Regions from separate parts of the Marvinbryantia formatexigens DSM 14469 genome, predicted to be linked through region 3. Evidence: riboswitches for the same ligand, from Rfam matches in the RefSeq annotation. Region 3 holds a riboswitch; each other region holds the start of a gene.

Region 1 (10,466 bases), 2.2 Mb from region 3:
TTTAGTGCACGGAAAAAGCATTTGTTTGCCGCAAAGGATACAAAAAGGATATAATTTTATGCTATATTGTAAATAAAGAGCAGGTGGGAAGGAAATTGGTGAGATGGATCAGAAGCTTTTGGTTGTGGAGGATGATCGGCGTCTGCAGGAGATTATTTCCGATTATTTTGAAAGCAAGGGCTGGCAGGTGAGGGTGACAGATGACGGAGAGGAAGTGCTGGAAAAAATACAGACAAATTCCTATCAGTTAATTCTTCTGGATGTTATGCTTCCGGGAGAGAACGGATTTACTATCTGCCGGAAAATACGGGAAATCAGTGATGTCCCGGTTATTTTCATCACGGCGCGCGTACAGGAAGAGGACGAATTAAATGGCTACGCAATGGGTGCGGATGATTATGTGACAAAACCATTTTCACTGCCGGTATTATATGCGAAAGTGACTGCACTCATTGGGAGAATGCATGGCAGTTCTGCAGGCAGGCGGATTCGTGCAGGAGACATCGAAGTCGATGTGCGTACACATGAGGTGTGGTCCGGCGAAGAGCGATGTGAGCTGCCTCCAAAAGAATATGAGCTGCTTTTGTTTTTTCTGGAAAACCCCAAACGCATATTTAGCCGTGAACAGCTGCTGATTCGCTTCTGGGGATATGATTTTGATGGAAATGAGCGCGTTGTAGACAACCATATAAAAAAGCTTCGGAAACTTCTGGGAAAAAGCGGAAGCATGATCCGGACGATCAGAAAGTCCGGCTACCGGATGGAGGTGATTCCATGAGGTCGGGAAAAAGATGGCAGGCGTTTGTTGCAGCGGGATTCATAATACTATATTTGACAATTATGCTGGCATGCACATTTCTTGTGAAGGGGAAATATCTGAATGAATTTGAGCACAGCTTTCAAACGCAATTAAGCAGTCTGACAGAAGTGATAGAAACGCTGGGAAATGCAGAAGAAGACAGCGGAGAAGATATGGAAGAAGCTGTGAAAGGAAAAGAAGCGTCATACCAATATCTGGTATCAACTGTACTTCTTCATTCCAAATATCAGCAATATGCGGCGGTTTTTTATGATAAGGAAGGCAAAATTGCAGTACGGAGCCAGTATGCCAGCGCAGTGCAGAACTATCAGGATTACAGGCTGGGAGCTCAAAATGTTTTTTCGCTATCTTCATTTTTTTCGGAGGAAGAAATTGACCGACTGGCACGGTATGCACTGGAAAGGCAGGAAGAGCTTCGCGCTCACAAACCGGAAAAATATCGTTTTCTGGGAAAGATAGCAGAGGAAGACGGCAGTTTGCTTGGCCTTTTTGTTCAGAGAGTATTCTGGCAAACAGATATAAGCATTGAGGATGGAGAGCAGGACCCATTTACCGGTTCGAAATCAGAAATTTCATATTCGGACGATAAAAATGATGCGGTAAGCTATGTGCAGACCGGCAGTGAGGTTGTATGGGAATGGGAGAGCCGGGACGCCGAAGAAATGACGGTGGGCACAAGGCAGATAAGCCTTGTATTTCCGGGGCTGACCTATGGCTACAGAGACTGGAAGCGCTGGAAAAACAGCGATTATCTGCAGCATACGGTGCCGGAAGACCTGGAAAACTACTACGGTTCTTTCAGTGAAAAGGTGCGCATGAGCTCCGAAGCATTTCAACCGCGCTTTAAAGAAGATTATACGGTTTCTATCGGAAATCGTACCTGTGACCTTACCCTGCTCAGCGAGTGCAGACCCTGGGCAGCAGCGATGGATTATATGAAATATGTCTATCTGGCAGGTTTTCTTTTGATGACCGCCTGTATGACGGCAGTGATGTTTGTCGTTCACAAAAACGAAGAGCGACGGTCAAGGCTGGAAGAAAACCAGCGTGATTTTATCAATGCGATGGCCCATGAAATGAAGACGCCCCTTGGGATTATTCGCGGTTTTGCAGAAAATCTGCAGGAAAATACCGTGGCAGAGAAAAAAGACTATTATTTGCAGCAGATTATCGGACAGACGGAGGTAATGGACAGTATGGTTGCAGACATTATCGGAGCTGCAAGATTGGAATCACAGCATCTGGTGCTGCAGAAAGAAATGATTTCCGTGAACAATCTTCTGCGGAAACAACTGGGAAAATTCGGACCGCTGATAGAAGAAAAAGGGGTATCTCTGCAATTTTCCATGCAGGAAGTGTTTGAACTGGAAGGCGATAACAAATATCTGGAGAAGGCATTTGCCAATCTGATTGACAATGCCGTCAGCTATTGCGACAGGGGCGGTATCATTAAGATCGTCACGGATGCACAGGGATGCCGGATAGAAAATACCTGTGCGTCCGTACAGGAGGAGGATGTACAGCGTGCTTTTGATATTTTTTATCGGGGAAAGCGCACTGCATCTGCAGAAAAGCATCTCGGAATTGGTTTGTATCTTGCCAGAAAAATTTTAAATTTGCATGCTGTACGGATTACTGCTGAAAAGACACCGGATGGATTTCGCGTGACATGTAAAAAAACAGGGGGGAAGCGTAGATTATGAAAAGAATAATGGCAACGGGATTGATAATGGGAATGATGTTTATAAGCGGCGGCTGTGATCTGCAGGACGGAACTTTTGTATTTAATCTGAATGGTGAGGCGAAGATAGAGAAGGAGACAGAAGCTGTCGCATCAGAAAAATACGTATCTGTGCAGACTGAGCATTTGCAGCAGACAGAGTACTCAGAGCAGACAGAGTATTCGCAGCGGGTTGCAGAGACGGTCAGTCGCAAGCCGCTATTCCGGGATGAGGATGGAACAATCCACGGTCCTCAGCTTAATCTGGGAGAAGGCGGAACGCCGGTGTATGACTATGATATTGAAGATTCACTGGCGGCGGCGCCGCAAGAGTGGATAAACTATACGTATCCGGGCAGAAAACAGTCGTATCTCTCCCCGTCCGGGACATGGCTGTTTAAGGACACGGACGGAACTATTCATGGCGCGCAGATTGGAACCACAGATGCAGGCTCTATTTTGTTTGATTATGAATTCGATATTAATGAAATTCCGGAAGAGTGGAAAAACTGGCAGTAGTTACTATTCACTCCGTTTTCAGTAACCTGGAAGTAACCGTATGCTGGATGAGAGCAGAAAAAGTGATTGACAAACATACACAGGCGCACTATACTATAGTTGTGTAATTGATAATTGCTGTATCAAGTGCAGAGCAGTCATACATACTGTTTTGAAGAGGGAATTGGGTGAGAATCCCAAGCGAACCGGTCACTGTGTTCAGAGAGCGGACTCCAATATGTCATTGCGTCACCCATGACGCGAGAAGGCGGAGCGAGCGCAGACCTGTAAGTCAGGAAACCTGCTTGATATATGAGATGTGCTCCTGGTTATAGCGCAGCATCCAACCAAGCCGCTTCGCGGTTTGTGAATGTGACTGTATGGGTGAACAGTTACTTGATTTTTTGGAAATCTCAGAGCAAGGAGAATACACAACATAATACCTCCTTCATACCGTCCGATGCAGAATAGCTGACATTTCTGCAGAATACGGAATGGGTTCCCGGCAGGGCTTACCTGCCGGGATTTTTTTCGTTTCAGAAAAAACAAAAATGCCTGCGCATAAAAGCCGCATCACAGAAGGACTGGCAGGCGAAAGAGCGTCGCCTCTTTGTTAATAAAATGTCCATGCCGTTAAATATATATCATTTATTGTAATTTTGAACATAAAATGATATGATGAAGAAAAACATATTGTGCAGGTTTTCTATAACAACAAAGGAGGACAAAAGATGCTAGACCAGACTTTTTATCAGAAAGCGGATGAAATCATCGCGTTCTATGGTAAAAAACCAGCTTCCCTGATTCCGATTATGCAGGATATCCAGGGGGTGTACCGTTATCTGCCGGGAGAGCTGCTCACTTATGTGGCGGGGCAGATCGGCATCACGGAAGCGAAGGCGTTCAGCGTCGCAACCTTTTATGAAAACTTTTCTTTTGAGCCAAAAGGGAAATACATCATTAAGGTATGCGACGGAACGGCGTGCCATGTGCGCAAATCGGCGCCGATCCTGGAGGCTTTCCAGAAGGAGCTGGGACTGAGCGCCAAAAAGCATACAACCGACGATATGCTGTTTACCGTGGAGACGGTTTCCTGTCTCGGCGCATGCGGGCTTGCCCCGACTGTGATGGTAAATGAGGACGTGCATCCGAAAATGACACCGGAAAAAGCAATCGATTTAATACGGGAATTGAGAGGTGACCAGCATGATTGAAAACAGAGAAGCTTTGATTCAGGCGGGCGAAGCCGCAAAACAGGAGCTTGCCTCTTATGACTGCCGGATTCTCGTCTGTTCCGGCACCGGCTGCATCGCGACCGGTTCCCAGAAAATATATGAGGAATTTCTGAAAATTGCAAAGGACGAGCCGGGTATCCGGATTGATTTCGCCCCGCACGGACAGGGTGAGCATGTCGGCATCAAAAAGACCGGCTGCCAGGGCGTCTGCGAGCTCGGCCCGCTGGTGCGCATCCAGAAGGGCGACCAGGTAGTGCAGTACACGAAGGTGCAGCTTTCGGACTGCCGGGAGATTTTTGAGCGATCGGTAAAGGGAGATGACGTAATAGAGAGCCTGCTGTATAAGCAGGGCGGCATTTCCTACAGAAGCCCGGACGAAATTCCGTTTATTGCAAAGCAGACGCGCATCGTTCTGGAAAACTGCGGCAAATTTGACGCGGAATCTTTCGATGAATATCTGGCGGGCGGCGGCTTTTCGGCGTTCCAGAAGGCACTGTTTGAGATGACGCCGGACGAAGTGGTCGACGTGGTCGACAAATCCGGGCTGCGCGGGCGCGGGGGCGGCGGCTTCCCGACCGGAAGAAAATGGAAGCAGGTTGCGCGCCAGGCGGAAAAAGAGCGTTACGTGGTGTGCAACGGCGACGAGGGGGATCCCGGCGCTTTCATGGACGGCTCCGTCATGGAGGGAGACCCGTACAAGCTGATCGAGGGCATGATGATCGCAGGCTATGCGGTCGGCTCGGAAAATGGTTATATCTATGTGCGCGCGGAATATCCGATGTCAGTCGCGCGGCTGAAGCACGCGATCGCGGAGCTGGAGGCAAGGCATATGCTTGGCGATAATATCCTTGGCACAGACTTTTCCTTCCACATGCATATTAACCGGGGCGCCGGCGCCTTTGTGTGCGGCGAGGGCAGCGCGCTGACGGCTTCCATAGAGGGAAATCGCGGAATGCCGCGTGTCAAGCCGCCGCGTACCGTGGAAAAAGGGCTCTGGGCGAAGCCGACGGTATTAAATAACGTGGAAACTTATGCAAATGTCCCGAAGATCGTACTGGAGGGTGCAGACTGGTACCGCAGTATCGGAACGGAGGGCACGCCGGGGACAAAGACCTTCTCCCTGACGGGCTCCATCCAGAATACCGGTCTGATCGAGGTGCCGATGGGCACGACGCTGCGCCAGATTATCTTTGATATCGGCGGCGGTATGAAGGACGGCGGCACCTTTAAGGCAGTGCAGATCGGCGGACCGTCCGGCGGCTGTCTGACGGAGCAGCATCTGGATGTGCCGCTCGACTTTGAATCCATCAAAAAATACGGCGCGATCGTCGGCAGCGGCGGTCTGGTTGTTATGGACGACCACACCTGTATGGTCGAGGTGGCGAGATTCTTCATGAGCTTTACGCAGCGGGAATCCTGCGGAAAATGCGTGCCGTGCCGCGAGGGTACCAAGCGTATGCTGGAAATCCTGGAAAAAATCGTGGCGGGGAAGGGCGAATTAGAGGATCTGGACCGTCTGGAGGAGCTTGCCGGTATGGTAAAGGACATGGCGCTGTGCGGTCTTGGAAAGAGCGCGCCGCTTCCGGTGCTCAGTACCTTACGTACCTTCCGGAAGGAATATGAGGAGCATATCGTGGATAAAAAATGCCGGGCGAAGGTCTGCCAGGCGATGCGCCGGTTTGTCATCAACCCGGAATATTGCAAGGGCTGCGGAAAATGCGCGAAAAACTGTCCGGTCGGAGCGATCACCGGCGTCCGCAGGGAATGCTATCATATTGATCCAAATATCTGTATTAAGTGTTCAGCTTGTAAGGACAACTGTGCATTTGATGCCATTTATGTTGAAGCATAGGGAGGAACGAATATGGGAACCATGACAATAGACGGTAGAAAAGTAACATTTACCGATGAAAAGAATGTCCTGTCCGTTATCCGCAATGCCGGCATCGACATTCCGACACTCTGCTATCATTCCGAGCTTTCCACCTTCGGCGCCTGTCGTCTGTGCACGGTGGAGGATGACCGCGGGAAAACCTTTGCCTCCTGCTCGGAGGAACCGAGAGACGGCATGGTCATTTTTACCAACACCGGAAAGCTGCGGAAATACCGCAAGCTGATTATCGAGCTTCTGCTCGCCGCGCACTGCCGCGACTGTCTCACCTGTGAGAAGAGCGGGGACTGCAACCTGCAGACGCTGGCAAAGCGCTTCGGCGTGATGGAAGTGCGTTTTGAGAACTATAAGGAAAGACGGCCGCTGGATTTCAGCTCGCCGTCGATCGTGAGAGACCCGAACAAATGTATTCTCTGCGGAAACTGCGTTCGCGTCTGTGAGGAGCTGCAGGGCATCGGCGCGCTCGGCTTTGCGCACCGCGGCTCCGACGCGATGGTGATGCCGGCATTTGACCGGGAAATCGCGACGACGGACTGCGTAAACTGCGGGCAGTGCCGCATCTTCTGTCCGACGGGAGCTATCAGCATCCGCCACAACCGCGGCGAGGTGTGGGAGGCGCTTTCCGACCCGGATACGCGCGTGGTGGCGCAGGTTGCCCCGGCGGTGCGCGTGGCGGTGGGCGACGCCTTTGGTCTGCCAAAGGGCAGGAGCGTGATGGGAAAAATTGTAAACGTGCTGCACCGGATGGGCTTTGACGAGGTATACGACACCACCTTCGGCGCGGATCTTACTATCATGGAGGAATCCGCCGAGTTTCTGGAGCGCGTGCAGAGCGGGGAAAAGCTGCCGCTTCTGACCTCCTGCTGTCCGGCATGGGTGAAATTTGTCGGCGAGCATTATCCGGAATTTGAAGAAAACGTATCCACCTGCCGTTCCCCGCAGGGAATGCTCTCCGCGGTCGTGAAGGAATATTTCCGCGATCCGGCGAACAGCGGCGGGAAAAAGACGGTGATGGTATCCATCATGCCGTGTACGGCGAAAAAGATGGAGGCGAACCGCCCCAACAGCTATACGAAGGGCGAAAAGGATACCGATTTTGTGCTGACGACGACGGAGCTGATCGACATGATTAAAACGACCGGCATCGACTTTGCGGAGCTGGAGCCGGAATCCTCCGACATTCCGTTCGGCTTTGGTTCGGGCGGCGGCGTCATCTTTGGCGTGACAGGAGGCGTAACGGAGGCGGTCATCCGCCGGCTGGCGCCGGACCACGCGAAAGAAACCTTCCAGGAAATCGCAGAATGCGGCGTGCGCCAGGAGGGCTTTATCCGTGAATTTTCCATTCCGTACAACGGCACGGAAATCAGAATCTGCGTGGTGAGCGGACTGGCAAATGCGCGTACCGTGATGGAGCAGGTAAAGAGCGGCGAAAAAGAATATCATCTGATAGAGATTATGGCGTGCCGCCGCGGATGCATTATGGGAGGCGGACAGCCGCGTCTTGCCGGAAAACGCACGAAAGCGGCGAGAACCGCCGGTATCTATCGCGCGGACAGTGTTTCGGTCATCAAAAAGTGCGATGAAAATCCGATGGTTGCTTCCCTGTACGAGGGCTTCCTGAAAGGAAAGGAGCACGAGCTGCTGCACAATCACAGCTTCTGTGCAAAGTAAAATACCCTGCTGCAGGCATACCACCTGGCTTATTGCCAGCGGGAATAAATACATATCGGAATTTTAAATGGGACCTGCCAGGCGCAGGTCCTGTTTTCGTTGCCGTGCATACGACGCAGGGAAATCTTACCGCCTGAATTTCTTTCGAGCTTGACAAGTCCGGATGGATTGGATAAAATTTGATAAACGATTGTATGAATGAGGAGGAAAATTATGAGTAAAATTGCGATGAAGACCCCGCTTGTGGAAATGGATGGCGATGAAATGACCAGAATCCTCTGGAAGCTGATTAAAGAGGAGCTGATTCTGCCGTTTGTGGATTTAAAGACGGAGTATTATGACCTGGGACTTCAGAAGCGCAACGAGACGGATGATAAGATTACCGTCGACAGCGCGCTTGCCACGAAAAAATACGGCGTTGCCGTAAAATGCGCAACGATTACCCCGAATGCCGCGCGCGTGAAGGAGTATAATCTGAAGGAAATGTGGAAGAGCCCGAACGGGACCATCCGTGCGATCCTGGACGGAACGGTATTCCGCGCGCCGATTATCGTAAAGGGCATTGAGCCGAACGTGCGCACCTGGAAAAAACCGATTACGATTGCAAGACATGCCTACGGCGATGTTTATAAGGCGACGGAAATGAAGGTGCCGGGAGCCGGAAGAGCAGAGCTTGTTTTCACGGATGAAAACGGAAACGAAACGCGCGAGCTTATCCATGAATTTAAGGGAAGCGGCGTGCTGCAGGGAATGCACAACCTCACCAGCTCCATCGAGAGCTTTGCGAGAAGCTGCTTCGCCTATGCGCTCGATACGAAGCAGGACCTCTGGTTTGCAACTAAGGATACTATTTCCAAAAAATACGACCATACCTTCAAGGATATCATGCAGGAAATTTTTGACGCGGAATATGCGGACAAATTTAAAGAAGCAGGCATCACCTACTTCTATACGCTGATCGACGACGCGGTGGCGCGTGTGATGAAGTCGGAGGGCGGCTACATCTGGGCGTGCAAGAACTACGACGGCGACGTTATGAGCGATATGATCTCTTCCGCCTTCGGTTCCCTTGCCATGATGACCTCCGTGCTGGTTTCCCCGGATGGCTGCTATGAGTACGAGGCGGCGCACGGGACCGTTCAGCGCCACTATTATAAGCATCTGAAAGGCGAGGAGACCTCCACAAACTCCGTTGCCACCATCTTTGCCTGGAGCGGCGCGCTCAGAAAGCGCGGCGAGCTGGATAATCTTCCGGAGCTGATGGCATTTGCGGACAAGCTGGAGGCGGCAACCATCGCCACCATCGAGGAGGGCAAAATGACAAAAGACCTTGCGCTCATCACCACCCTGGAAAATGTCACGGTATTAAACAGCGCGGACTTTATCCGCGCGATCCGGGAAAAGCTTTAATACTACATCAGTGTCTCCCAGAGCTCATACAATTCTTCGAGCTTCTGGGAGATTTCATATTTCTCCTTATTCAGCTCGATACAGCGGGCGGCATCGGAATAGACCTCCGGCTGCGCAAGCAGTTCATCAAGCTCGCCGTCACGCTGCTCCAGCGCCTGGATCTGGTCCTCTGTTTTTTTCAAATCATTTTTGCGCTTGCGCTCGCGCGCCTGTTCTTCCTTCTGCTGTCGCCAGCTGCGCTTTTCCTCCGATTCTTTGTTCTCTGCTGCGGCAGAGGAAGCGTTTCCGAAAAGCCCGGCGGCACCCTTTTCCGATGCCTGCGGTGCGTACACGCGCGTCAGCTCATCCTTCTTTTCCAGATAATAATCGTAATTTCCGATGTAATTTACCAGCGTATTTCCGGTAAGCTCCAGAATGCGGGAAGCCGTCTCGTTGATAAAATAGCGGTCGTGCGAAACATAGAGCACTGTGCCGGTGTACTGGTTCAGCGCATGCTCCAGGATCTCTTTCGAGGTAATATCCAGATGGTTGGTCGGCTCGTCCAGAATCAGAAAATTCGCCTCGGAGAGCATCAGCTTGGCAAGCGATACGCGCCCGCGCTCGCCGCCGCTTAAATCGGAAATCCGCTTAAATACATCGTCACCCGTAAACAGAAAAGAAGCGAGCACATTGCGGATCTGCGTATTGGTCAGCGTCGGATACTCATCAGAAATCTCCTCAAACAGCGTTTTCTCCATATGAAGCACATGATGCTCCTGGTCGTAGTAGCCGATATGTACCTTGCTTCCGAGAGAGAAGGAGCCGGCGTCCGGCTCACACACGCTGTTTAAGATTTTAAGGAGCGTCGTCTTTCCAGTGCCGTTGTCCCCGATGATGGCGACCTTTTCCCCGCGCTTTACCTCAAAGTTTAAATCGGAAAAAAGCGTGAGCGGACCGAAGGCTTTGGAAAGCCCCTCCACTTTAAGCACATCATTTCCACTGGTAATGCGCGGCTCCAGGCGGATTTTCATTTCGCTGGCGACCTCCGTCGGCTTTTCCAGACGCTCGATTTTATCAAGCATCTTCACGCGGCTCTCGGCGCGTTTGATGCTCTTTTCACGGTTAAAGGAGCGCAGCTTTGTGATGACCTCCTCCTGGTGTTTTATTTCCTGCTGCTGATTCAGGTACGCCTTCATCTGCGCCTCGCGCAGCATCGCCTTCTTTTCAGCATAGGCGCTGTAA
Region 2 (10,466 bases), 2.3 Mb from region 3:
GCGAGCAGCCGAATGACTTCACCTTCGCGTATGAGCTGGATGGCACCATCGAGGATAAGCTGAACGCGATCGTACAGAAGATCTACGGCGGAAGCAAGGTAGTTCTGACAGCAAACGCACAGAAGCAGGCGAAGGAGCTGACCGCGCTCGGTTACGAGCACTGCCCGATCTGTATGGCAAAGACACAGTACAGCTTAACCGACGACCAGACGAAGCTCGGCGCACCGACCGGCTTTGAGGTAACGGTACGCAACCTGAAGATCTCCGCAGGCGCAGGCTTCATCGTAGCGCTGACCGGCGAGATCATGACCATGCCGGGACTGCCGAAGGTACCGGCTGCAGAGCGCATCGACGTGGACGAGAACGGAAAGATTTCCGGATTATTCTAACCCTTCGGGTCAGAGCACTCCGTGCAGGATGCGCACGGACGCAAAAGGAAGGGCGTCCGGCGCGCAGAAAACGCAAGCGTTTTCTGAATAAATTCAGGAGGTAGTTTATAATGGGATTTTCTACAGTACCATGTAATGAATTTGTGGAGGTACTTGCTTCAAAGGCTCCGGTTCCGGGCGGCGGCGGCGCTTCCGCACTGGTGGGCGCAGTTGGTACGGCGCTTGGAAATATGGTAGGAAGCCTTACGGTCGGCAAAAAGAAATATGCGGACGTTGAGGCAGAAATGGTGGAATTGAAAGCAAAATGCGACCAGCTTCAGAAGGATTTTCTCCGTCTGATTGAGCGCGATGCAGAAGTTTTCGAGCCGCTCTCCAAAGCATACGGTATGCCGCGGGAGACGGAGGAAGAGAAAGCGGAAAAAGCGCGCGTTATGGCAGTCGTATTAAAGGATGCCTGCTCCGTTCCTATGGAAATCATGGAGAAATGCTGCGAGGCGATCGATATCATCGCAGAATTTGCTGCAAAGGGCTCCACGCTTGCCATCAGCGATGCCGGTGTCGGCGTTGCGTTCTGCAAGGCGGCGCTGAAGGGCGCAAGCCTTAACGTATACATCAATACAAAATCAATGGCGGACAAAGAGCTCGCTGCAGAGCTGAATGCAAAATGCGATAAAATGCTGGAGGAATACACCGTAAAGGCGGATGAGATCTTCGACAGCGTTCTTTCGAGACTTAAATAGGAGGAAAAAACAATGGCAAAACAGTTATTGGGCAAAGAGGTAACGGCTGCATTGAATGAAAGAATCAAAGCGAACGTTGCCGCATGCCAGGAAAAGGGCGTAAATCCGACGCTGGCAATCATCCGCGTAGGAGAAAATCCGAGCGATATTTCTTACGAGAAGGGTGCGACGAAGCGCTGCGAGACACTTGGCGTAGCCTGCGAAAAAATCCTCCTTCCGGAGGATGTTGCGCAGGAAGAGCTGCTGGCAGTGATCGACAAAGTAAACAAAGATGACAAGATCCACGGCGTTCTTTTGTTCCGTCCGCTGCCGAAGCATCTCGACCAGGCGGTTATCGAAAACGCGCTGGCTGCAGAAAAAGACGTGGACTGCATGACAGACCTTTCGATGTCCGGCGTATTCACCGGCAAGAAGATCGGTTTCCCGCCGTGCACACCGCAGGCATGCATGGAGATTCTTGACCATTACGGCATCGACTGCACCGGCAAAAAGGCAGTTGTTATCGGCAGAAGCCTTGTTGTCGGAAAACCGGCGGCAATGATGCTGGTAAAGAAAAACGCAACCGTAACCATCTGCCACACCAGAACGGTGGATATGCCGTCCGTTGCAAGAGAAGCTGACATCATCATCGTAGCTGCCGGACGCGCAGGCGTTGTCGGCGCTGAGTATGTAAAAGAAGGTCAGACCATCATCGACGTCGGCATTAACGTAAACGCGGAAGGCAAGCTCTGCGGCGACGTGGATTACGCAGCCGTTGAACCGATCGTAGACGCGATCACCCCGGTACCGGGCGGCGTTGGAAGCGTAACCACCTCCGTGCTTGTCGGACATGTGGTAGAAGCGGCAATGAGAACCTTATAAAAAATCAGAGCAATGATAAAATGGCGCAGCCTGCGGGCTGCGCTTTTTTTGTCAAAAAAATAACAATAATAGTATTGACAAAAAAATAACGATGTGGTATTCTCTGTATGTGCAAAAGAATAGCGAGGTATCAGGTGAAGAGGTCTTGCAAGGCAAGGCTCTGGAAAGAGGGAATCAGGTGAAAATCCTGAGCGAACTGGTCACTGTATTCAGGGAGTGAACTTCAGTAACCATTGCATCCCAGATATGTGAGAAGGTGAAGGGAACGGCGAACTGTAAGTCAGGAAACCTGCCTGATACACAGGATGTGCTCCAGACACAGCACAGGCATCCGACGGTCATAGGGTAGAAGAGCCCTATGGTTTATTTGGTGTGTCTGCTTATGGGAACAGACGCATTTTTTGTACCAAAATCCTCTATCTAAGAAAGGAGAACACACATTTATGAGCAGCAAAATTACGATTATCGGAGCAGGAAGCGTAGGATCAACGATTGCCTACACACTTTCCCAGAGAGACATCGCATCACAGATTGTACTGATTGATATCAACAAGGAAAAGGTTGATGGCGAGGTCATGGACATTGAGCAGGGAACCTGCTTCCGCGATCCGGTATCCATTATCGGCGGCGAATACGAAGATGCCAGAGAATCCGATATTGTAATCATTACCTCCGGTGTAGCAAGAAAGCCGGGGCAGTCCAGAATCGAACTCACTCAGACAAATGTAAACATCTTAAAACAGATTACGCCGGAAATTGTAAAGGCAGCGCCGAACGCACTTTACATCATTGTAAGCAATCCGGTAGACATCATGACTTACGTGTTTACGAAAATTTCCGGACTGCCGGAGAACCAGATTATCGGTTCCGGTACGCTTCTGGATACGGCACGCCTGCGCTGCGGTCTTTCCGAGCATTTCGGCGTGGCACAGAAAAATATCCATGCCTACGTATTCGGTGAGCACGGTGATTCCTCCTTTATTCCGTGGACGGGCGCATATATTTCCGGCGCGCACATTGATGAGTATTATCAGACAATGAAATCCCTCGGAGCTGACATAGAGGAGCTGGACCGCGAAGCCATGACTGAATATGTGCACAAATCGGGCGGAAAGATTATTGCGAACAAGGGAGCGACCTTCTATGCAATTTCCGCTGCAGTCTGCAAGCTCTGCGATACTCTGGTAGCGTCCTCTGATTCGATTGCAACCGTATCTTCTATGATGCACGGCGAGTACGGCATCGACGATGTATGTTTAAGCACACTTACGCTGGTGGGACCGAACGGTATCCGCGGCAAGGTTCCGATGCGGATGAGCAAAGAAGAAATCGAAAAGCTGCGTGCAAGCGCAAAGGTGCTGAAAGACGTTATTGCACAGATTGAACTGTAAACGCTGCCGGGAGGCGGCAGTTTACATGCGGCAGAACATCCCGTCGGGACTGCTGCATGGAAAAAGGTAGGAGGAACTATGAAATACAGTTATTATCCGGGATGTACCCTGCGGACGAAGGCGAAAGACCTGGATGCCTATGCAAGAGCTTCGGCGCGTGCGCTCGGCTTTGAGCTGGAGGAGATTGAAAACTGGCAGTGCTGCGGCGGCGTTTATCCGCTGGGAAGCGATGAGATTGCCACGAAGCTTTCTTCTGTACGCGCGTTGAACGAGGCAAAGGAAAAGGGCCAGGAGCTTGTTACGCTCTGTTCCGCCTGTCATCATGTCATCAAGCGCGTGAACGACGACATGAAGCATGTGGAGGACATCCGCACAAGGGCAAACAATTATATGCAGCTTGAGACTCCCTACGCCGGGGAGACGACGGTGCTGCATTATCTGGAGGTTTTAAGAGACCGCGTAGGGTTTGATGAACTGAAGAAAAAAGTGGTAAATCCGCTTACGGGCAGAAAAATCGGCGCCTATTATGGCTGTCTGCTTCTGCGTCCGGGCAGCGTGATGGCGTTTGACAATCCGGAAAATCCCACGATTATCGAGGATTTCATCCATGCCATCGGAGCAGAGCCTGTTATTTACCCGTACCGCAACGAATGCTGCGGCGGCTACATTTCCCTGAAGGAAAAAGAGCTTTCAAAGAACATGTGCGACACGATTATGGAGAGTGCGTCCGGCTTCGGCGCAGAAATGCTGATCACTGCCTGTCCCCTGTGCCTGTACAATCTGAACAAGAGCACGAACGGAAAGCTTCCGGTATACTATTTTACAGAGCTTCTCGCAGAGGCGCTCGGTGTCAAAGAGGAGGTGGCGAAGTGAACAAGACCGCAAAAAAGCAGGCGGAGCTGATTCAGGAAATCAGCGGCGTCAATCCTTTAAAATGTATGAAATGCGGAAAATGTTCCGCAACCTGCCCCTCATATGATGAAATGGACATCAAACCGCACCAGTTTGTATCTTATGTGCAGCACGAAAACATTGAGGCGCTGGTACAGTCAAAGACACTCTGGAAATGTCTTTCCTGCTTTGCCTGTGTGGAGCGCTGTCCGCGGGATGTAAAGCCCGGCAAGCTGATTGACGCGGCAAGACAGATTGTCGTGCGTGAGCGCGGAGCAGATTATCTGCAGCCGGATGAAATTCCGGAGCTTCTTGATGAGGAGCTTCCGCAGCAGCTTTTAGTCAGTGCATTCAGAAGATACAGGAGGTGAGCACAGATGCAGAGAATAGGAGTGTTTGTCTGTCATTGCGGAAGCAACATCGCCGCAACGGTGGACGTAAAGAAAGTAGTAGAAATGGCTCTGCAGGAACCGGGCGTGGTTCATGCGGAGGATTATCAGTATATGTGCTCGGAGGCAGGTCAGGCGAAGATTGCTGCAGCAATCAAAGAGAAGAATCTGACAGGCATCGTCGTATGTTCCTGCTCGCCGCGTATGCACGAGACGACCTTCCGCAAGGCGGCGGAGCGCGCCGGCCTGAACCCGTATATGGTGGAGATCGCCAACATCCGTGAGCACTGCTCCTGGATACATAAAGATATCGAAGAAGCTACCAAAAAGGCGGTCATCCTTGCGCGGGCAGCCATCGCAAAAGTAAATCTGGATGCCCCCTTAAAGCCTGGCGAGAGCCGGGTTACAAAGCGTGCCCTGGTAATCGGCGGCGGAATCGCCGGCATCCAGACAGCGCTGGATATCGCTGACGCGGGCTACGAGGTGGATATCGTGGAAAAAACGCCGAGTATCGGCGGCAGAATGTCGCAGCTCGACAAGACCTTCCCGACCCTGGACTGCTCGGCATGTATCCTCACCCCGAAGATGGTGGAGGCGGCAGCCCACGAGAAAATCAGAATCTATACATACAGTGAAGTGGAAAAGGTGAGCGGCTTCGTTGGCGACTTCACGGTCGATATCCGCAAGAAGGCGCGCAGCGTGGACATGGACAAATGTACCGGCTGCGGCGTGTGCCAGGAGAAATGCCCGTCCCGCAAGACGCCCAGCGAATTCAACCGTGGGCTGAACACCAGAAGCGCCATCTATACGCCGTTTGCACAGGCGATTCCGAATGTACCGGTGATCGACCGCGAGCACTGCATCAAGTTTAAGACCGGCAAATGCGGCGTGTGCGCGAAGGTCTGCCAGGCAGGCGCCATCGACTATGACCAGAAGGACGAGATTATCACAGAGAAATACGGTGCAATCGTGGTTGCAACCGGTTTTGATACCATTAAGCTGGACAATTACGACGAGTACGCCTACAGCCAGAGCAAGGATGTCATCACCTCCCTGGAGCTGGAGCGTATCATGAATGCCGCCGGACCGACAAAAGGTCATCTGGAGCGCCTCTCCGACGGAAAAGCGCCGAAGGAAATGGTATTCATCCAGTGCGTCGGCAGCCGCTGCTCAGACAGCAGAGGAAAGAGCTACTGCTCGAAAATCTGCTGCATGTACACGGCGAAGCACGCCATGCTCATCCGCGACAAATATCCGGATGTGAATGTGACGGTGTTCTATATTGATGTGCGTACGCCGGGCAAAAACTTCGATGAATTCTACCGCCGTGCGGTGGAGCAGTACGGCGTCAATTATATCAAGGGCCAGGTTGGCAAAGTAGCGCCGCAGCCAAACGGCAGACTGCTTGTGCAGGCGTCTGATCTGCTGGATAACCGGCAGATTAAGATGGAAGCCGATATGGTCGTTCTGGCGACCGCCATCGAGCCGAACCCGGATGTCCGCAAGATTGCGACCATGCTGACAGCAAGCATCGATACTAACAACTTCCTCACGGAAGCGCACGCAAAGCTGCGTCCGGTGGAATCTCCGACAGCCGGTATTTTCCTGTCCGGCGTCTGCCAGGGACCCAAAGATATTCCGGAAACAGTTGCGCAGGCGGGCGCGGCGGCTGTAAAGGCAATCGGTCTGCTTGCAAAGGATAAGCTGCTGACGAACCCGTGTACGGCGCAGTCCGATATCCTGCTCTGCAACGGCTGCTCATCCTGTGCGAATGTCTGCCCGTACGGAGCAATCACCTATGAAGACAGGGAAGTAAACGACCACGGCATCCGTGAGACGCGCCGCATCGCAGTCGTAAACAGCGCGCTGTGTCAGGGCTGCGGAGCATGTACCGTTGCCTGCCCGTCCGGAGCGATGGATCTGCAGGGCTTCTCGAACAGACAGATTATAGCGGAGGTGGATGCAATATGTCGATAGAAAAGAATGAAGAATTTAAACCGAAAATTGTCGCTTTCTGCTGTAACTGGTGCAGCTACGCGGGCGCAGACCTGGCTGGAAGCAGCCGTCTGACCTACCCGGCGGACGTCAAGATCATCCGCGTGCCCTGTTCCTGCCGTGTCAACCCGATGTTCATCCTGAGAGCATTTGAGAAGGGCGCGGACGGCGTGATCCTGTGCGGCTGTCATCCGGGCGACTGCCACTACAGCACCGGAAACTATTATGCGCGCAGACGTATGACGCTGCTGTTCTCCATGCTGGACTTCATCGGCGTGGAAAACGGACGCACCCGCGTGGAATGGGTTTCCGCCGCGGAGGGCGCGAAATTCTCCGCAACCATGAACGAGTTTGTGGAGAAGATCTACTCGCTCGGAAAGAACGTAAGATTGGAGGATTTAAGATGCAGGAATTAATTAACCGTGCAAAAGAGCTGCTGGCAGACGGAACGGTTGCGCGCGTCCTTGGCTGGAGAGCCGGCGACCTGCCTTATAATCCGGAACCGGCTTACTTTGAAAACGCGGAAGAACTGCAGGATTTCGTGTACAACGGATTCTGCGGGGCGAATTTAAGCAAATATATGATAGAAGCCTCCAAACTGGAGGGAAAGACCCTGGTCTGCCTGAAGCCGTGCGACACCTACAGCTTTAACCAGCTCTTAAAGGAGCACCGCGTGGACCGCGAAAAAGCGTACATCATCGGCGTGGGCTGCAAGGGCAAGCTGGATATTGAAAAAATCAGAAAACAGGGCATTAAGGGCATTGAGCGCATCGACGGGGCGGAAATTGAGGACGCCTGCGATACGCTGACGATCCAGACTATTTACGGAGAAAAGAGCTGCGCCTATAAGGATGCCATGCTGGAGCGCTGCCATGTCTGCAAGGGCAAGGAGCACCAGATTTACGACGAGCTGATCGGGGATTCTGCGGACACCACGGACGCGGACCGCTTTGAGGAGGTGCGCCGCATCGAGGCGATGAGCCCGCAGGAGAAGTTTGCTTTCTTCCAGAAGGAACTGAGCAAATGTATCCGCTGCAACGCCTGCCGCAACGTATGTCCGGCGTGCAGCTGCCGCAAATGTGTATTTGACAGCACAAAATTTGACAGCTCCCAGAAGGCGAACGCCGATTCCTTTGAGGAGAAAATGTTCCATATTATCCGTGCCTTCCATGTTGCCGGAAGATGTACGGACTGCGGAGAGTGCAGCCGCGTATGTCCGCAGGGAATTCCTCTGCACCTGTTTAACCGGAAGTTTATCAAGGATATCAACGAGCTTTACGGAGAATACCAGGCGGGCGAAGATATCACGGCGGATACGCCGCTGACGCACTTTACCTTTGACGACGCCGAGCCGGGAATCGTTGCAGAGAGGGGGAAGGAGCATGTATAAGATTGCGAAAGAAAACCTGCCGCAGCTTTACCGCCGCATCGCGGAAAAGAAGGAGTTGTATCTGCCGCTGGAAATCGGCGGACAGACAAACTTCGCGGTATGGGAAGAGGGCGATACGGTAGCCCTTGATGTGCTGAAGACCGTGAAATCCCCCAAGGATGCTTTTTTCCCGCAGAGTGAGAATCTCTATACCTGCAAGCGTGAGGGAAAGAAGATTTCCATCGAGCCGCAGGCGCTGAAGGAACAGGAATTTGTGGTATTCGGCATGAAAGCCTGCGATGTGCAGGGCGTGCAGGTGCTCGATAAGGTCTTTCTGGCGGAGCCGGTGGATTCCTTCTATGCGGCGCGCCGCGAACACGGAACGATCGTCGCCCTCGCCTGTCACGAGCCGGAGGAAACCTGCTTCTGCAGGGTGTTCGGCATCGACTGCGCAGACCCGGCGGCGGACGTTGCCTGCTGGATGATAGAAGAGGAGCTTTTCTGGAAGCCGCTTACCGTAAAGGGTGAAGCGCTCACAGAAGAAGTGCGTGATCTGCTCACGGAGGCAGAAGGGGACAGCGAAAAAGTGGAGGCGGAAAAAGAAAATATCCGCCGCATTGTGGAGAAGCTGCCGTACAGCCATCTGTCATTAGAGGGCTGGAACGGGGAAGCCCAGAAGGAGAAATTCGATTCCCCGCTCTGGGAGGAGCTGTATAAACCGTGCCTGGCGTGCGGAACCTGCACCTTCGTATGCCCGACCTGCCAGTGCTACGATATCAAGGATTACGATACCGGACATGGCGTGCAGCGCTACCGCTGCTGGGATTCCTGCATGTATTCCGACTTCACCATGATGGCGCACGGCAACAACCGTACCAGTCAGATGCAGCGGTTCCGCCAGCGCTTTATGCACAAGCTGGTGTACTTCCCGGCGAATAACGACGGTATGTATTCCTGTGTCGGCTGCGGACGCTGTGTGGAAAAATGCCCGGCATCCCTGAATATCGTAAAAGTAATTAAAAAGTTTTCGGAAGAAAAAGCAGCGGGAGGTGAACAGCAGTGAGCGAATGTACCTGTCATAAAAATTATACCAGAGATACGCTGATTCCGATGGTGGGCGTGATTACCGACATCCGCCAGGAAACGCCGGATGTAAAGACGTTCCGCGTCAACGCGCCGGAGGGCGGCAAGCTGTTTGAACATATGCCGGGACAGTGCGCAATGCTCTGCGCGCCCGGCGTCAGCGAGGGTATGTTTTCCATCACCTCCTCGCCGACAAATAAAGAATTCCAGGAATTCAGTATCAAAAAATGCGGAATGCTGACGGATTACCTGCACAGCCTGCAGGTGGGCGACGAGATTACCGTCCGCGGTCCTTACGGCAACCACTTCCCGGTTGAGACAGAGCTGAAAGGGAAAAATCTGCTGTTTATCGCCGGTGGTATCGGTCTGGCGCCGCTGCGCTCCGTCATCAATTATGTGCTTGACAACCGCGCTGATTACGGCACCGTCGATATCCTCTACGGTTCCCGTTCGGCGGACGACCTTGTACAGCTCAAAGAAATCCAGGAGGTCTGGAGCAAAGCAGAGGGCGTCAATGTATATCTGACCATCGACCGCCCGCAGGAAGGCTGGGACGGACATGTCGGATTCGTACCTGCCTACTTGAAAGAGCTGGAATTTGCCACCGACAAGACGGCGCTTATCTGCGGACCGCCCATCATGATAAAATTCGTGCTGGCGGCGCTCGTGGAAATGGGCTTCTCTAAAGAGCAGGTCTACACCACCCTGGAGCTGCGCATGAAATGCGGAATCGGAAAATGCGGCAGATGTAACATTGGATCAAAATATGTGTGCAAAGACGGTCCCGTATTCCGCTGCGACGAAATAGACGAAATGCCGAATGAGTATTGAACACCAGTTCTGCCATTCAGTAACCGCATAAGGCAGACCGCGCAGATTTATCTGCGAAGGACCGTGCTTTGCGGTTTGAATATACGGAGTGTAAGAAAGGACAAACAATTATGGAAAAAATGGTAAACGTATATTTTTTCGGTAAGAAGTACAGCGTGCCCGCCGACCTGACGATTATGACCGCGATGGAATACGCCGGTTATACGTTAAAGAGAGGCTGCGGCTGCCGCCACGGTTTCTGCGGCGCCTGTGCGACGATTTACCGGATCAAGGGGAAAAATGAATTAAAGACCTGCCTTGCCTGTCAGACACAGGTGGAGGAGGGCATGTATGTGGCAAGCATCCCGTTTTTCCCGACAGATAAAAGAACCTACGATATCAACGAAATCAAGCCGGACCAGCGCATTATGATGGAGCTGTATCCGGAAATCTACAGCTGCATCGGCTGCAATGCCTGTACAAAGGCATGTACGCAGGATCTGAACGTTATGCAGTATATCGCATATGCGCAGCGCGGCGAATTTGAA
Region 3 (10,466 bases):
GGAATTAATAACGATCGCAATCAGCATACTTTTGACGCCCTGCTCCAGAATACCGGCGATCGCAATCATTAAGATAAGACCGGGCAGTCCCTGAAACACGTTGGATACCGCTGTAATAATCACATCCACCACGCCGCCGTAGTAACCCGCCAGAAGCCCGATGAGGCAGCCGATTGCCATAGAGAGCGCTGTGGCTGCCAGAGCCAGTACGATAGACTGCCGCCCGCCATACAGAACGCGGCTTAAAATGTCGCGGCCGATGCTGTCTGTTCCAAGAGGATGCTCGCGGGAAATTCCCTGCATGGCGGCGGATAAATCAGATTCCAGCGGGTCATAGGGAGCAATCACAGGGGCAAAGATACTGCAAAATAAAATAATCGCCAATATGCCTATTGCAAGTTTTGTTTTCAGCTTCATCCAACTTCCTCCCCAGCACGGATTTTCGGATTAATTGCAATATAGATTAAATCAATTAATATGGTCATCAGCACATAAACGCTTCCGGAAAACAGGACATACGCCTGGACAACATAATAATCCTTGGACTGTACTGCCGAAATAGCATAGCTTCCGATACCGGGCAGCGCGAAAATGGTTTCAACGATGGATGCTCCGCCCAGAATGCCTGCCATATGATTTCCCAGATACGTTATTACCGGAATTAGGGCATTGACAAAGGCGTGACGAAAAACTGTCTGCCGGTGCTTTAAGCCCTTTGCATCAGCCACCAGCACGTATTGCCGCCCGATTTCATCCAGAATTGCACTCCTGGTCAGCCGTGCGCACACTCCGATGCTGGGGAGCGCCAGCGTTACAGAAGGGAGAATGTAGCCTGCCGGAGTCATAAGACCGCTGGTAGGCAGAATTTTTAATTCTTCCGCAAAAATATAAATCAGTACAATAGCGATCCAGAAGCCGGGAACGGATAATGCCACTGTGCAAATGCCGCCAAGAATATGGTCCAGAAGGCTGTCTTTAAACATTGCCATTAATATGCCGAAGCCAACGCCAAAGACGGTAATCAGCACCATAGCATACAGCGCCAGACGCATTGACAGAGGGATGCGCTTCTGGAGCTGCTCCAGAATACTTTTCTGCGTAAAAAAGGAACGTCCCAGATCACCTCTGGACAAATTTTTGACCCAGTTCAGATATTGGACCGGCAGAGGTTCATCAAGTCCCATCTTCTCTGCCATAGCGTCATATTGCTCCTGCGTGTAGGTGTCGTCTCCGGTTGGATTCAGTACCTGGTCTACCGGGTCGCCGGGGGATGAAACGCCCAGAGCAAACGCTACAATACTGATTCCTATCAGAACCGGAATCAGCATAAGGATTTTTTTGAAAAGATATTTGATCAGCGTCATCTTTTTTCCTCAAAAATATTAAGAAAGAGCGGGATGCCGTAAAGCGGCACCCCGCAGCTTTTTCATATGCGTGTATTATTCGGTCCAGGAAATGGTAGGAAGCCCGACGCCAAATGTTCTTCCGGCGTAATTTTCAATGGCAACGTTGTGAATATTTACGTTGACCTGGTAGCAGATTGGGCAAACTGCCATATCCTCGTAAAGAATGGTCTGAATCTGGTCGTAAATCTCGCCGCGCTCATCTACATCTGCGATGGTGGTGGCTTTTTCTACCAGCTCATCAATCTCCGGGTTGTAGTAGTTCAGACCATATTGTTTGTTGGAAGTACCATCGCTGGTAAAGTATGCTTTAAAGGTGGAAGCCGGGTCGGCATTGTTTAAACCGGATACGGTCAGAGCCATATCAAAATCTCCCTCAGCCTGACGCTCTTTGTAAATATTGGAATCCAGGATTTCAATTTCGATGTTCAGACCGATTTCCGCGTACACCTGCTTCATATATTCTGCAACGGCTTTACAGTTGTAATCAGAAGCCGTATTGGAACGGATGATCATGTTCATATCTACCGTCTGGTCACCAAGTACCTCGGCGGCAAGTTCTTTTGCTTTTTCCATATCATATTCGCCCTGGATATCCAGATGGAATACAGACTGATTGCTCAGATAGGAATATGCTGGTTCAAGAAGACCGCCGTAGAGAACCTCACAAATGGAATCTCTGTCTGTAGCAAGGCTGACGGCATTGCGTAGCCGGGAATCAGAAAGATATTCATTCTGGCAGTTGAAGGTGATGTACTCGACCATATGGCTGGGTGTAATATCCATTGCAAAGTTCGGGTCTGTATTGCACAGGTCCTGGGCAGCGTCCATTGTGATAGCGCCGTTATCAGCCAGTCCCATTACTTCGCCGGATTTCAGTGCGGAAATTCTGGTTTCTGCTTCGGGAATGCAGCGGATACGGAAGGTTTTTACATTTCCCGGCGTTCCGTAATAGTCGTCATTTCTTTCCAGAAGAACATATTCGTTTTCTTTGTGGTCGATGATTTTATAGGGACCGGTGCCGATAGCATAGTCGCTGATTACGCCGGTTTCCTCATCAAAGCAGTTCGGGCTGAACATGGGGCTGCCGTAATCGGACAGATTATATTCCAGCGTGGTAAGAGGCTCCGTAAATGTGCATTTGATTGTAAAATCATCTACCTTTTCCAGCGTATCCAGATTCGGGAAGGTCTTTTCAATGCTCAGAGACGTATAGGTGGAGGTAAGGTCCTTGCCCCAGCGGTCAATATTTGCCAGGCATACGTCTGCGTTAAACTGTACGCCGTCTGTAAAGTAGGCATCCTGACGCAGATGCAGAGTCCATTCGGTACAATCATCGTTGTGCTCCCAGGATTCTGCAAGCCAGGGCTCTATTACGCCGCCGTTGTTTACGGTCAGAGCTTCCCAGACGAAGGTTCCTTCCCAGCAGTAATAAGCGTCGCCGCTTCCCTGGATTGCGTCCCGGTAGGTAGCGATTACCACTTCATCTGTTTCGTTCTTTTCATTGATGGCGGCCGTGCTCTCCGCCATGACAGCTATGCTGCTTCCAGAAAGCATGGAAATGGACACAGCAACTGCCAGCAACGCTTTCGTGATTCTGTTTTTCATGTTTTTCCTCCTTGAAAATGTGTGCGAAATGCACGGCGAAGAATAAAAAGAGCGATAAACTTTCTTCCCATTAAAAAAGACACAGCTTTTTTTGCTGCTTGTTACGCTGCTTCCCCACCGAATCGCATTTCCTTAGAAAAGGCAGGTTTCCTGGCTTAGACCTTTCACTCCCGTCGCCTTCTCAGTTTCCCAATGGCATACTGACCGGAGCATAATCATCACAGTAGAGCGGGCTGCCGCAGCTTTTCACTTGCGTTCCCTACACCTTTTCCGTTTTTGTTAAATAGTTTACAGAAAGCTATAAATCTATTATATCGTAACATATTCTGGAAAGCTTGTAAACTTATTTTTCGGATGGCGGAATTGTTACTGATATATGAAAAAACATACATGAAAAACCCGGTGTTTCCTTTGACAAGCATGGTATGTTATGCTAGAATTATTACAACTATGTGAAATTTATCACTGGGGTGTTACAAAGAGGGGAAGAAAAGGTATTATTGCAGCTGCAGATTGTGCAGGCAATAATGGAGAAAACACAAAATAAGAGGTGTATGAAAGTGGACAAGTTTGAATACCAGGCAAAGCTTGAAGAGATTAATAAATTAGTAGAGAAGGAAAATTATGAGGGGGCTGCAAATATTGCAGATACGATAGAATGGAAGCGCGTGCGCAGTGTACGTACTCTGTGCATGATAAGTGAGATATATGAGGCGGTCGGCAGAGCGGAAGACAGCAAGGCAATTTTGTACCGCGCATACCGCCGTTCGCCGGGGAGCAGGCAGATTCTTTACCGTCTGACGGAAGCCTGTGTGCAGACGCAGGAGTTTGACGATGCAGTGGAATACTACACGGAGTATGTAAACCTCTCTCCGAATGATAACAGCAAATATATTCTGAAGTATGAGATTTATAAAGGACGCGGTTCTTCCCTGGAGGAGCAGATTTCTGTTCTGGAGGAGCTGAAGAGCAAGGAGTATACCGAGCAGTGGGCGTATGAGCTGGCGAAGCTGTACGACGAGGCAGGTATGATTGATAAATGTGTGGCGGAGTGTGACGACCTGGCGCTGTGGTTCCACAACGGAAAATATGTGGTGGCGGCGCTGGAGCTGAAAAAGAAGTATGTGCCGCTCACGCCGGAGCAGCAGACGGTTTATGACAATCCGAGCGAGATCGTGGACATGGAGACGAAGGAGCAGGTAGTGGAAAAGGCTGTTCCGACGCTGGATGAGGTTATCACGAAGGAGCTGCCGAAGTCAGAAAAGGACGCAATCGCAGACAGCATTATTATGGATACGGAAAGGCAGATTGCCGCCGCAGTGCAGGCGCCGTCCATGCCGGAGATTCCCGCAGAGCCGGAACAGCCCGCGCCGGAGCTTAAAATGCCGGAGCTGAGAATGCCGGTAAACGATATCAGCACCATTGATTTGCAGAGCGAGCTTGCCAACAGTATGCGTGAAATCCTGTCCGGTATCCGCCCGGCGTCCTCCACGGAGGAGCTGGAGAGCGCGCCGACACTGGTGCATGAGGCAGCTGCAGGTCTGCAGGAGCCGGAGCAGGAGGAAGAAATGCCGCAGAAGGTGAGCATTGACGATATTCTTACCGGCACGACGGAACCGTCGGGGGATGTCGCTGTACAGGCGGAGGCGCAGACAGCGCCGGTACAGACGCCGCAGATGGAAAACAGAGCGAAGGCGGATATGCCGCAGATGAGCGGGACGACGCCGGAACAGATGCCGCAGACGGGCGGGGCAGCGTCGCAGCAGAGTGCGCGTCCGGCAGAAAAGCCGTCAGTGCGGACAGTTGTGGAGACGGCAGGCGGACAGCAGAGTGCATCCGCAATGAACCAGAGCGCGCAGCCGGCGGCGAGACCGGTGGTGCGCACCGTTGTAGATACGACCGCGCAGGCGGAAAAGAAAACAGAAAAAGTCGACCCGATGACGGCGCCGACGATTGATATTTCAAGAAAAATCCGGCAGGAAATCGGCGATACGCCAATCCGTTCCTATGCGGCAGCCATGCAGAAGGCGGAAACGCAGAGAACGGCACAGGCAGCCACGCCGCAGAGCCAGCCGGTGCCGCAGAGAGCGGCACAGACAGCCGCGCCGCAGAGCCAGGCGGAACCGCAGAGAGCTGCACAGACAGCTGCGCCGCAGAGCCGGCCGGAACCGAAGAGAACGGCACAGACAGCCGCGCCGCAGAGCCAGGCGGAATCGCAGAGAACGGCACAGACAGCCGCACCGCAGAGCCAGCCGATGCCGGCGGTCGCACCGGAGGATTATAACAGATCCGGGCTTGATGAAAAAGAGAAATCCATGATTGGCTTCTGGTCGCATATCAGCGGGATGAATGAGCAGATCAACGATGCCGTCACCCAGATTATGCGCAGTGCGCTTGCCAATAAAACCTCATCCAGCGGCAATGTCCTGCTGGTGGGAGACGCCGGAAACGGCAGAACAACGCTGGCGATTGCGCTTGCCAAAATCATCAGCCGCTGCAAGGGGCAGCCGAGCGTGAAGGTGGCAAAGATTTACGCGGAGGACTTCAATAAAAAAGACATTGCGGCAACCGTCAGCAAAATGGCGGGCGGCGTGCTGATTATAGAGGAAGCGGGCGACCTGAGCGATGAGGCGGTATCGCAGCTTTCTATGGCGATGGACTTTAAGACGGACAGTCTGGTAATCGTCCTGGAGGACGAGCGCAGATATCTGCAGGATTTACTGGCGCGCAATCCGGCGTTCGCGGAAAAATTCAACGTGACGCTGAATGTTCCGATGCTGACGAACGACGAGCTGGTTGACTTCGGCGAATACTATGCGTTTGAGAATGGATGCTCGCTGGATGTATCCGCGGTGGATGCGCTGTACGAGTGTATCGGCGCGATTCAGTCTCCGGAACAGCCGGTGGCGGTCCTGGACGTTAAGGAAATTATGGATAAGGCGATAAAACATGCCAACCGCTTCGGCATCGGCAAGCTGACCTCCAGCATTTCCGGAAAGCGCTTCGATGAAAACGACCGCGTAATCCTCAAAGGAAAGAACTTTAAAAAAATAAAATAATGCCCAGAAGTGCGCGGCACGCAACCTTGAAAGACTGGCTGCACGTCGCAATCTGCAGGCATCATAAAGTAAAATGGATAAGAACCATGTGTCCCGGAATTGGGCGCATGGTTTTTTGCTGCTTATGCTTGACAAATAGTATACCGTTCGGTATACTGAGAAAGAAGTGAGATAGAGAACTGTATAAACCCGCAAAGAATAGGGCATATCAGAAAGGCAGGATTATGGATAACAGAGAACGGATTTTGGCATGTGCCCTGGACCTGTTTTATCAGAGGGGGTATGATGCGGTCGGCATTCAGGAAATCTGCCAGAGAGCAGGCGTCACAAAGCCGACCATGTATCACTATTTTGGAAGTAAGTATGGTCTGCTGGAGACGCTGCTTGAACAGGAGCTCGGCGGATTTGTGGACAAGCTCTCGCAGGTGGCGCATTTCCACACGAATGTGGAGCAGTCTCTGTACGGCTTTGCCACGGTTATGCTGGATTGCGCCAATGCGAATTACCGGGCATATCTGCTGATGATGTCCCTGTCCTATTCCGCAAGGGAAAATGAGAGCTATCGCGCGGTGCAGCCGTATATAAACCGGATACACTGTCTTGCCGTCCAGCTTTTTGATGAGGCGGCGCCGGTTCTGGGAAACATGAACGGCAGGCAGGAGCAGTTTGCGCTGGGATTTCTGGGACTTTTTAATCACTATATTCTGTATATGGGAAAGAAAGAGGCGTCGGATCTGGGCGTTCAAGTGAGTGAAGAGACGAAGCGCAGTCTGATACATCAGTTTATGCACGGCATCAATTCGTGATATAAAAAACATCTGGAGGTTTTGACGGAAATGAGTAAGTGGTATGAAAAAGCAGTATTTTATCATATGTATCCGCTCGGCATGACGGGCGCGCCGAAATACAACACGCAGGAGGAAGTGACGCATCGTTTTGACGAGCTGGAGGAATGGCTGCCGCATCTGCAGGACATCGGCTGCACGGCGATTTATATCGGTCCGCTGTTTGAATCCACGTCGCACGGCTACGACACCAGGGATTACCGCATGGTGGACCGGCGTCTGGGAGACAATGAAGATTTTAAGCAGTTTGTGAAAAAGGCTCACGCGCTGGGCATCCGCATCGTGGTGGACGGCGTGTTTAATCATACGGGAAGAGAATTTTTTGCATTCCGGGACATTCAGAAAAACCGGGAAAACTCCCCGTACTGCTGCTGGTACAAGGGCATTAATTTCGGCTGGAATACGCACTATAATGATGGTTTCGGCTACGAAGCGTGGCGCAACTGCTACGAGCTTGTCAATCTGAATCTTTATGAGAGAGCGGTAAAGGATTATCTGTTTGATGTCATCCGCTTCTGGATTCATGAATTTGACATCGATGGCATCCGGCTGGACTGTGCGGACTGTCTGGACTTTGATTTTATGAAGGAAATGCGTTGGATGACGGCGCAGGAAAAGGAAGATTTCTGGCTGATGGGAGAGGTCATTCACGGCGATTACGCGCGCTGGGCAAATGATGACGTGCTGCATTCTGTCACCAATTATGAGCTTCACAAGGGACTGTATTCGGGGCACAACGACCACAACTATTTTGAGATAGCGCATACCATACGGCGCGAGTTCGATGAGAACGGCGGCATTTACCGCGGAAGGAAGCTGTATTCCTTCGTGGACAATCACGATGTGGACCGCATCATGTCGAAGCTGAATAATAAGTCACATATTTTTTCGGTATATACGCTGCTGTACACGCTGCCGGGCATCCCGTCCATTTATTATGGAAGTGAATTCGGTGTGGAGGGCAGAAAGGAAGGACCGAACGACGACCCGATGCGCCCGCGCCTGCTTGTGAAGGAGTGTCTGGAAAACAATCAGCATCCGGAGCTGACGGAGTATATCCGTATGCTGGGCAGGCTGAAAAAGGAAAATGAGGTGCTTGTGGACGGAAGGTACCGCGAGCTGCTGCTGACCACCCGCCAGTATGCGTATGCGAGAATTCTGGACGACCAGGCGGTGATTGTGGCAGCAAACAACGATGAGGCTCCGGCGTACATGGAGGTCCCGGTTCCGGTTGCGGCAGAGACTGTGACAGATTATCTGAGCGGGGAGGAAAAGCCGGTGGAGAACGGAAAAATCCGTACGGAGGTACAGCCAGGCAGAGCGGCAATTTATATTGTCGGAAATAAAGAGGCTGCCAAATAATAAATAAGTGAAAAAGCAAGGAGAAGAGTATGAAAACGGCAAATGAGAAGGAAACAAATCAGTGGGATATCCGCATTGGAGAGCTCGACCAGTATCTGTTCGGGCAGGGAACACATTACGATATCTACAAAAAGCTTGGCGCGCACCCGGCGGTAATCGACGGGAAAAAGGGTGTGCACTTTGCGGTGTGGGCGCCGCATGCGGCGAAGGTGTATCTGACCGGTGATTTCTGCGAATGGATAGAGACGCCGGATTACGAGATGAAGCGTCTGGAGCCGCTTGGCATTTATGAGCTGTTTGTGGAAGGAATGCAGGTGGGAGACCTGTACAAATATCTGATTTGCACACATGACGGGCGGAGGCTTTACAAGGCGGACCCGTTTGGAAACCATGCGGAGCTGCGTCCGGGAACGGCATCGAAGGTGGCAGATATTTTCAATCTGGAATGGAACGACGAAAGCTGGGAGGAAAAGCGCAGACAGCAGGACCTCGATACGATGCCGATGTCGATTTATGAGGTGCATCCTGGTTCCTGGATGAAGCATGCGCCGACAGATGAAAATCCGGAGGGCTTCTATAATTATCGTGAGTTTGCGGAGCGCATCACAGATTATGTGAAGGACATGGGCTATACCCATGTTGAGCTGATGGGCATTGCCGAGCACCCGTTTGACGGCTCCTGGGGATACCAGGTGACGGGCTATTATGCGCCGACGTCGCGCTACGGGACGCCGGAGGACTTCGCGTACATGGTGGATTATTTTCACCAGAACGGCATAGGGGTCATTCTTGACTGGGTACCGGCGCATTTCCCGAAGGATGCGTGCGGTCTTGCGGAATTTGACGGACAGCCTCTCTTTGAATATGCGGATCCCAGAAAGGGCGACCATCCGGACTGGGGCACCAAAGTATTTGACTTTGGAAAAAATGAGGTGCGCAATTTCCTGATTGCCAATGCGCTTTTCTGGGTGGAGCATTTCCACATTGATGGACTGCGCGTGGACGCCGTGGCTTCCATGCTGTATCTGGACTACGGACGCTCCGCAGGTCAGTGGGTGCCCAATAAATACGGGGAAAACAAAAATCTGGAGGCGATTGAGTTTTTCCGTCACCTGAACAGTATCGTCCAGAAGAGAAATCCGGGTGCGATGATGATTGCCGAGGAGTCGACAGCGTGGCCGCAGGTGACAGGGGCGCCGGAGGAGGGCGGACTTGGATTCAGTATGAAGTGGAACATGGGCTGGATGCATGATTTCCTTGATTATATGAAGCTCGACCCGTATTTCCGCAGCTATAATCACAATAAAATGACGTTTTCCATGACGTACGCGTTTTCGGAGCGGTTCATTCTGGTGCTCTCTCACGATGAGGTCGTGCATCTGAAATGCTCTATGATTAATAAGATGCCGGGACTTTACGACGATAAGTTTGCAAACCTCAGGGCGGGGTACGCCTATATGTTTGCGCATCCGGGCAAGAAGCTTCTTTTTATGGGACAGGAGTTTGCGCAGTTCCAGGAGTGGAGCGAGGCGAGAGAGCTTGACTGGTATCTGCTGGGAGAGGCAAAGCACAGCCAGCTGAAGGAGTACGTAAAAACATTGCTGCATCTGTATAAAGAGGACCCGGCGATGTATACGCTGGACCATTCCTGGGAGGGCTTTGAGTGGATTAACGCGGATGATTTCAGCCGGAGCATTTTCAGCTTTATCCGTCATTCCGCGGACAGAAAGAGCAATCTGCTGTTTGTCATCAGCTTTACGCCGGTGGAGAGAAAGGAATACCGCGTAGGCGTTCCGCAGTCGGGAAGCTATAAGCTGATTCTGAATGGCGATGAGACACGGTTCGGAGGAAACGGACACGAAGTTCCGGCTACGCTGAAGGCGGTGAAGGGCGACTGCGACGGACAGCCGTATTATCTGGAATACGATTTGCCGCCCTATGGCGTTACGGTATTTAAGTATGCAGAGCGCAAACCGGAGGAACGCAAGAGCACGGAAACAAAAGCGGCAGAGCGCAAAGGTGTGGAACATAAAGCAGCAGCTTCTGGAGCGACGGAGCGCAAAGGCGCAGAACATAAAACAGCAGCTTCCGGAGCGGCAGGGCGCAAGGGCGCAGAACATAAGGACACGGCGTTTGGAACGCACACAAAAAAGACAAAATAAAAAGTGATATGAGCAGGCGTCCGGCTG

What was found. A riboswitch is a leader RNA that binds a small molecule or an ion and turns the genes downstream of it on or off. The one in region 3 is predicted to bind cobalamin.
Region 1: another riboswitch for cobalamin. It lies ahead of NQ534_RS19375 (complex I 24 kDa subunit family protein); the one in region 3 lies ahead of NQ534_RS08650 (ABC transporter substrate-binding protein).
Region 2: another riboswitch for cobalamin. It lies ahead of NQ534_RS19195 (L-lactate dehydrogenase); the one in region 3 lies ahead of NQ534_RS08650 (ABC transporter substrate-binding protein).

What each region holds. Positions count from the first base shown of each region.
Region 1 covers NZ_CP102268.1:4,139,342-4,149,807, forward strand. The annotation lists gene NQ534_RS19360 (response regulator transcription factor) at 104-778, shown strand; gene NQ534_RS19365 (sensor histidine kinase) at 775-2,523, shown strand; gene NQ534_RS19370 (hypothetical protein) at 2,520-3,059, shown strand; cobalamin riboswitch at 3,167-3,361, shown strand; gene NQ534_RS19375 (complex I 24 kDa subunit family protein) at 3,770-4,252, shown strand; gene NQ534_RS19380 (NADH-ubiquinone oxidoreductase-F iron-sulfur binding region domain-containing protein) at 4,245-6,125, shown strand; gene NQ534_RS19385 ([FeFe] hydrogenase, group A) at 6,138-7,835, shown strand; gene NQ534_RS19390 (NADP-dependent isocitrate dehydrogenase) at 8,049-9,245, shown strand; gene NQ534_RS19395 (ABC-F family ATP-binding cassette domain-containing protein) at 9,248-10,466, opposite strand, start outside.
Region 2 covers NZ_CP102268.1:4,106,093-4,116,558, forward strand. The annotation lists gene NQ534_RS19180 (formate--tetrahydrofolate ligase) at 1-389, shown strand, start outside; gene NQ534_RS19185 (cyclodeaminase/cyclohydrolase family protein) at 500-1,129, shown strand; gene NQ534_RS19190 (bifunctional 5,10-methylenetetrahydrofolate dehydrogenase/5,10-methenyltetrahydrofolate cyclohydrolase) at 1,142-1,990, shown strand; cobalamin riboswitch at 2,106-2,301, shown strand; gene NQ534_RS19195 (L-lactate dehydrogenase) at 2,434-3,381, shown strand; gene NQ534_RS19200 (CoB--CoM heterodisulfide reductase iron-sulfur subunit B family protein) at 3,460-4,254, shown strand; gene NQ534_RS19205 (4Fe-4S dicluster domain-containing protein) at 4,251-4,643, shown strand; gene NQ534_RS19210 (CoB--CoM heterodisulfide reductase iron-sulfur subunit A family protein) at 4,650-6,638, shown strand; gene NQ534_RS19215 (hydrogenase iron-sulfur subunit) at 6,629-7,072, shown strand; gene NQ534_RS19220 (4Fe-4S dicluster domain-containing protein) at 7,060-8,046, shown strand; gene NQ534_RS19225 (4Fe-4S dicluster domain-containing protein) at 8,039-9,088, shown strand; gene NQ534_RS19230 (FAD/NAD(P)-binding protein) at 9,085-9,939, shown strand; gene NQ534_RS19235 (2Fe-2S iron-sulfur cluster-binding protein) at 10,050-10,466, shown strand, end outside.
Region 3 covers NZ_CP102268.1:1,779,887-1,790,352, reverse strand. The annotation lists gene NQ534_RS08660 (ABC transporter permease) at 1-417, opposite strand, end outside; gene NQ534_RS08655 (ABC transporter permease) at 414-1,364, opposite strand; gene NQ534_RS08650 (ABC transporter substrate-binding protein) at 1,440-3,011, opposite strand; cobalamin riboswitch at 3,135-3,295, opposite strand; gene NQ534_RS08645 (hypothetical protein) at 3,572-6,070, shown strand; gene NQ534_RS08640 (TetR/AcrR family transcriptional regulator) at 6,295-6,876, shown strand; gene NQ534_RS08635 (alpha-amylase family glycosyl hydrolase) at 6,907-8,277, shown strand; gene glgB (1,4-alpha-glucan branching protein GlgB) at 8,307-10,439, shown strand.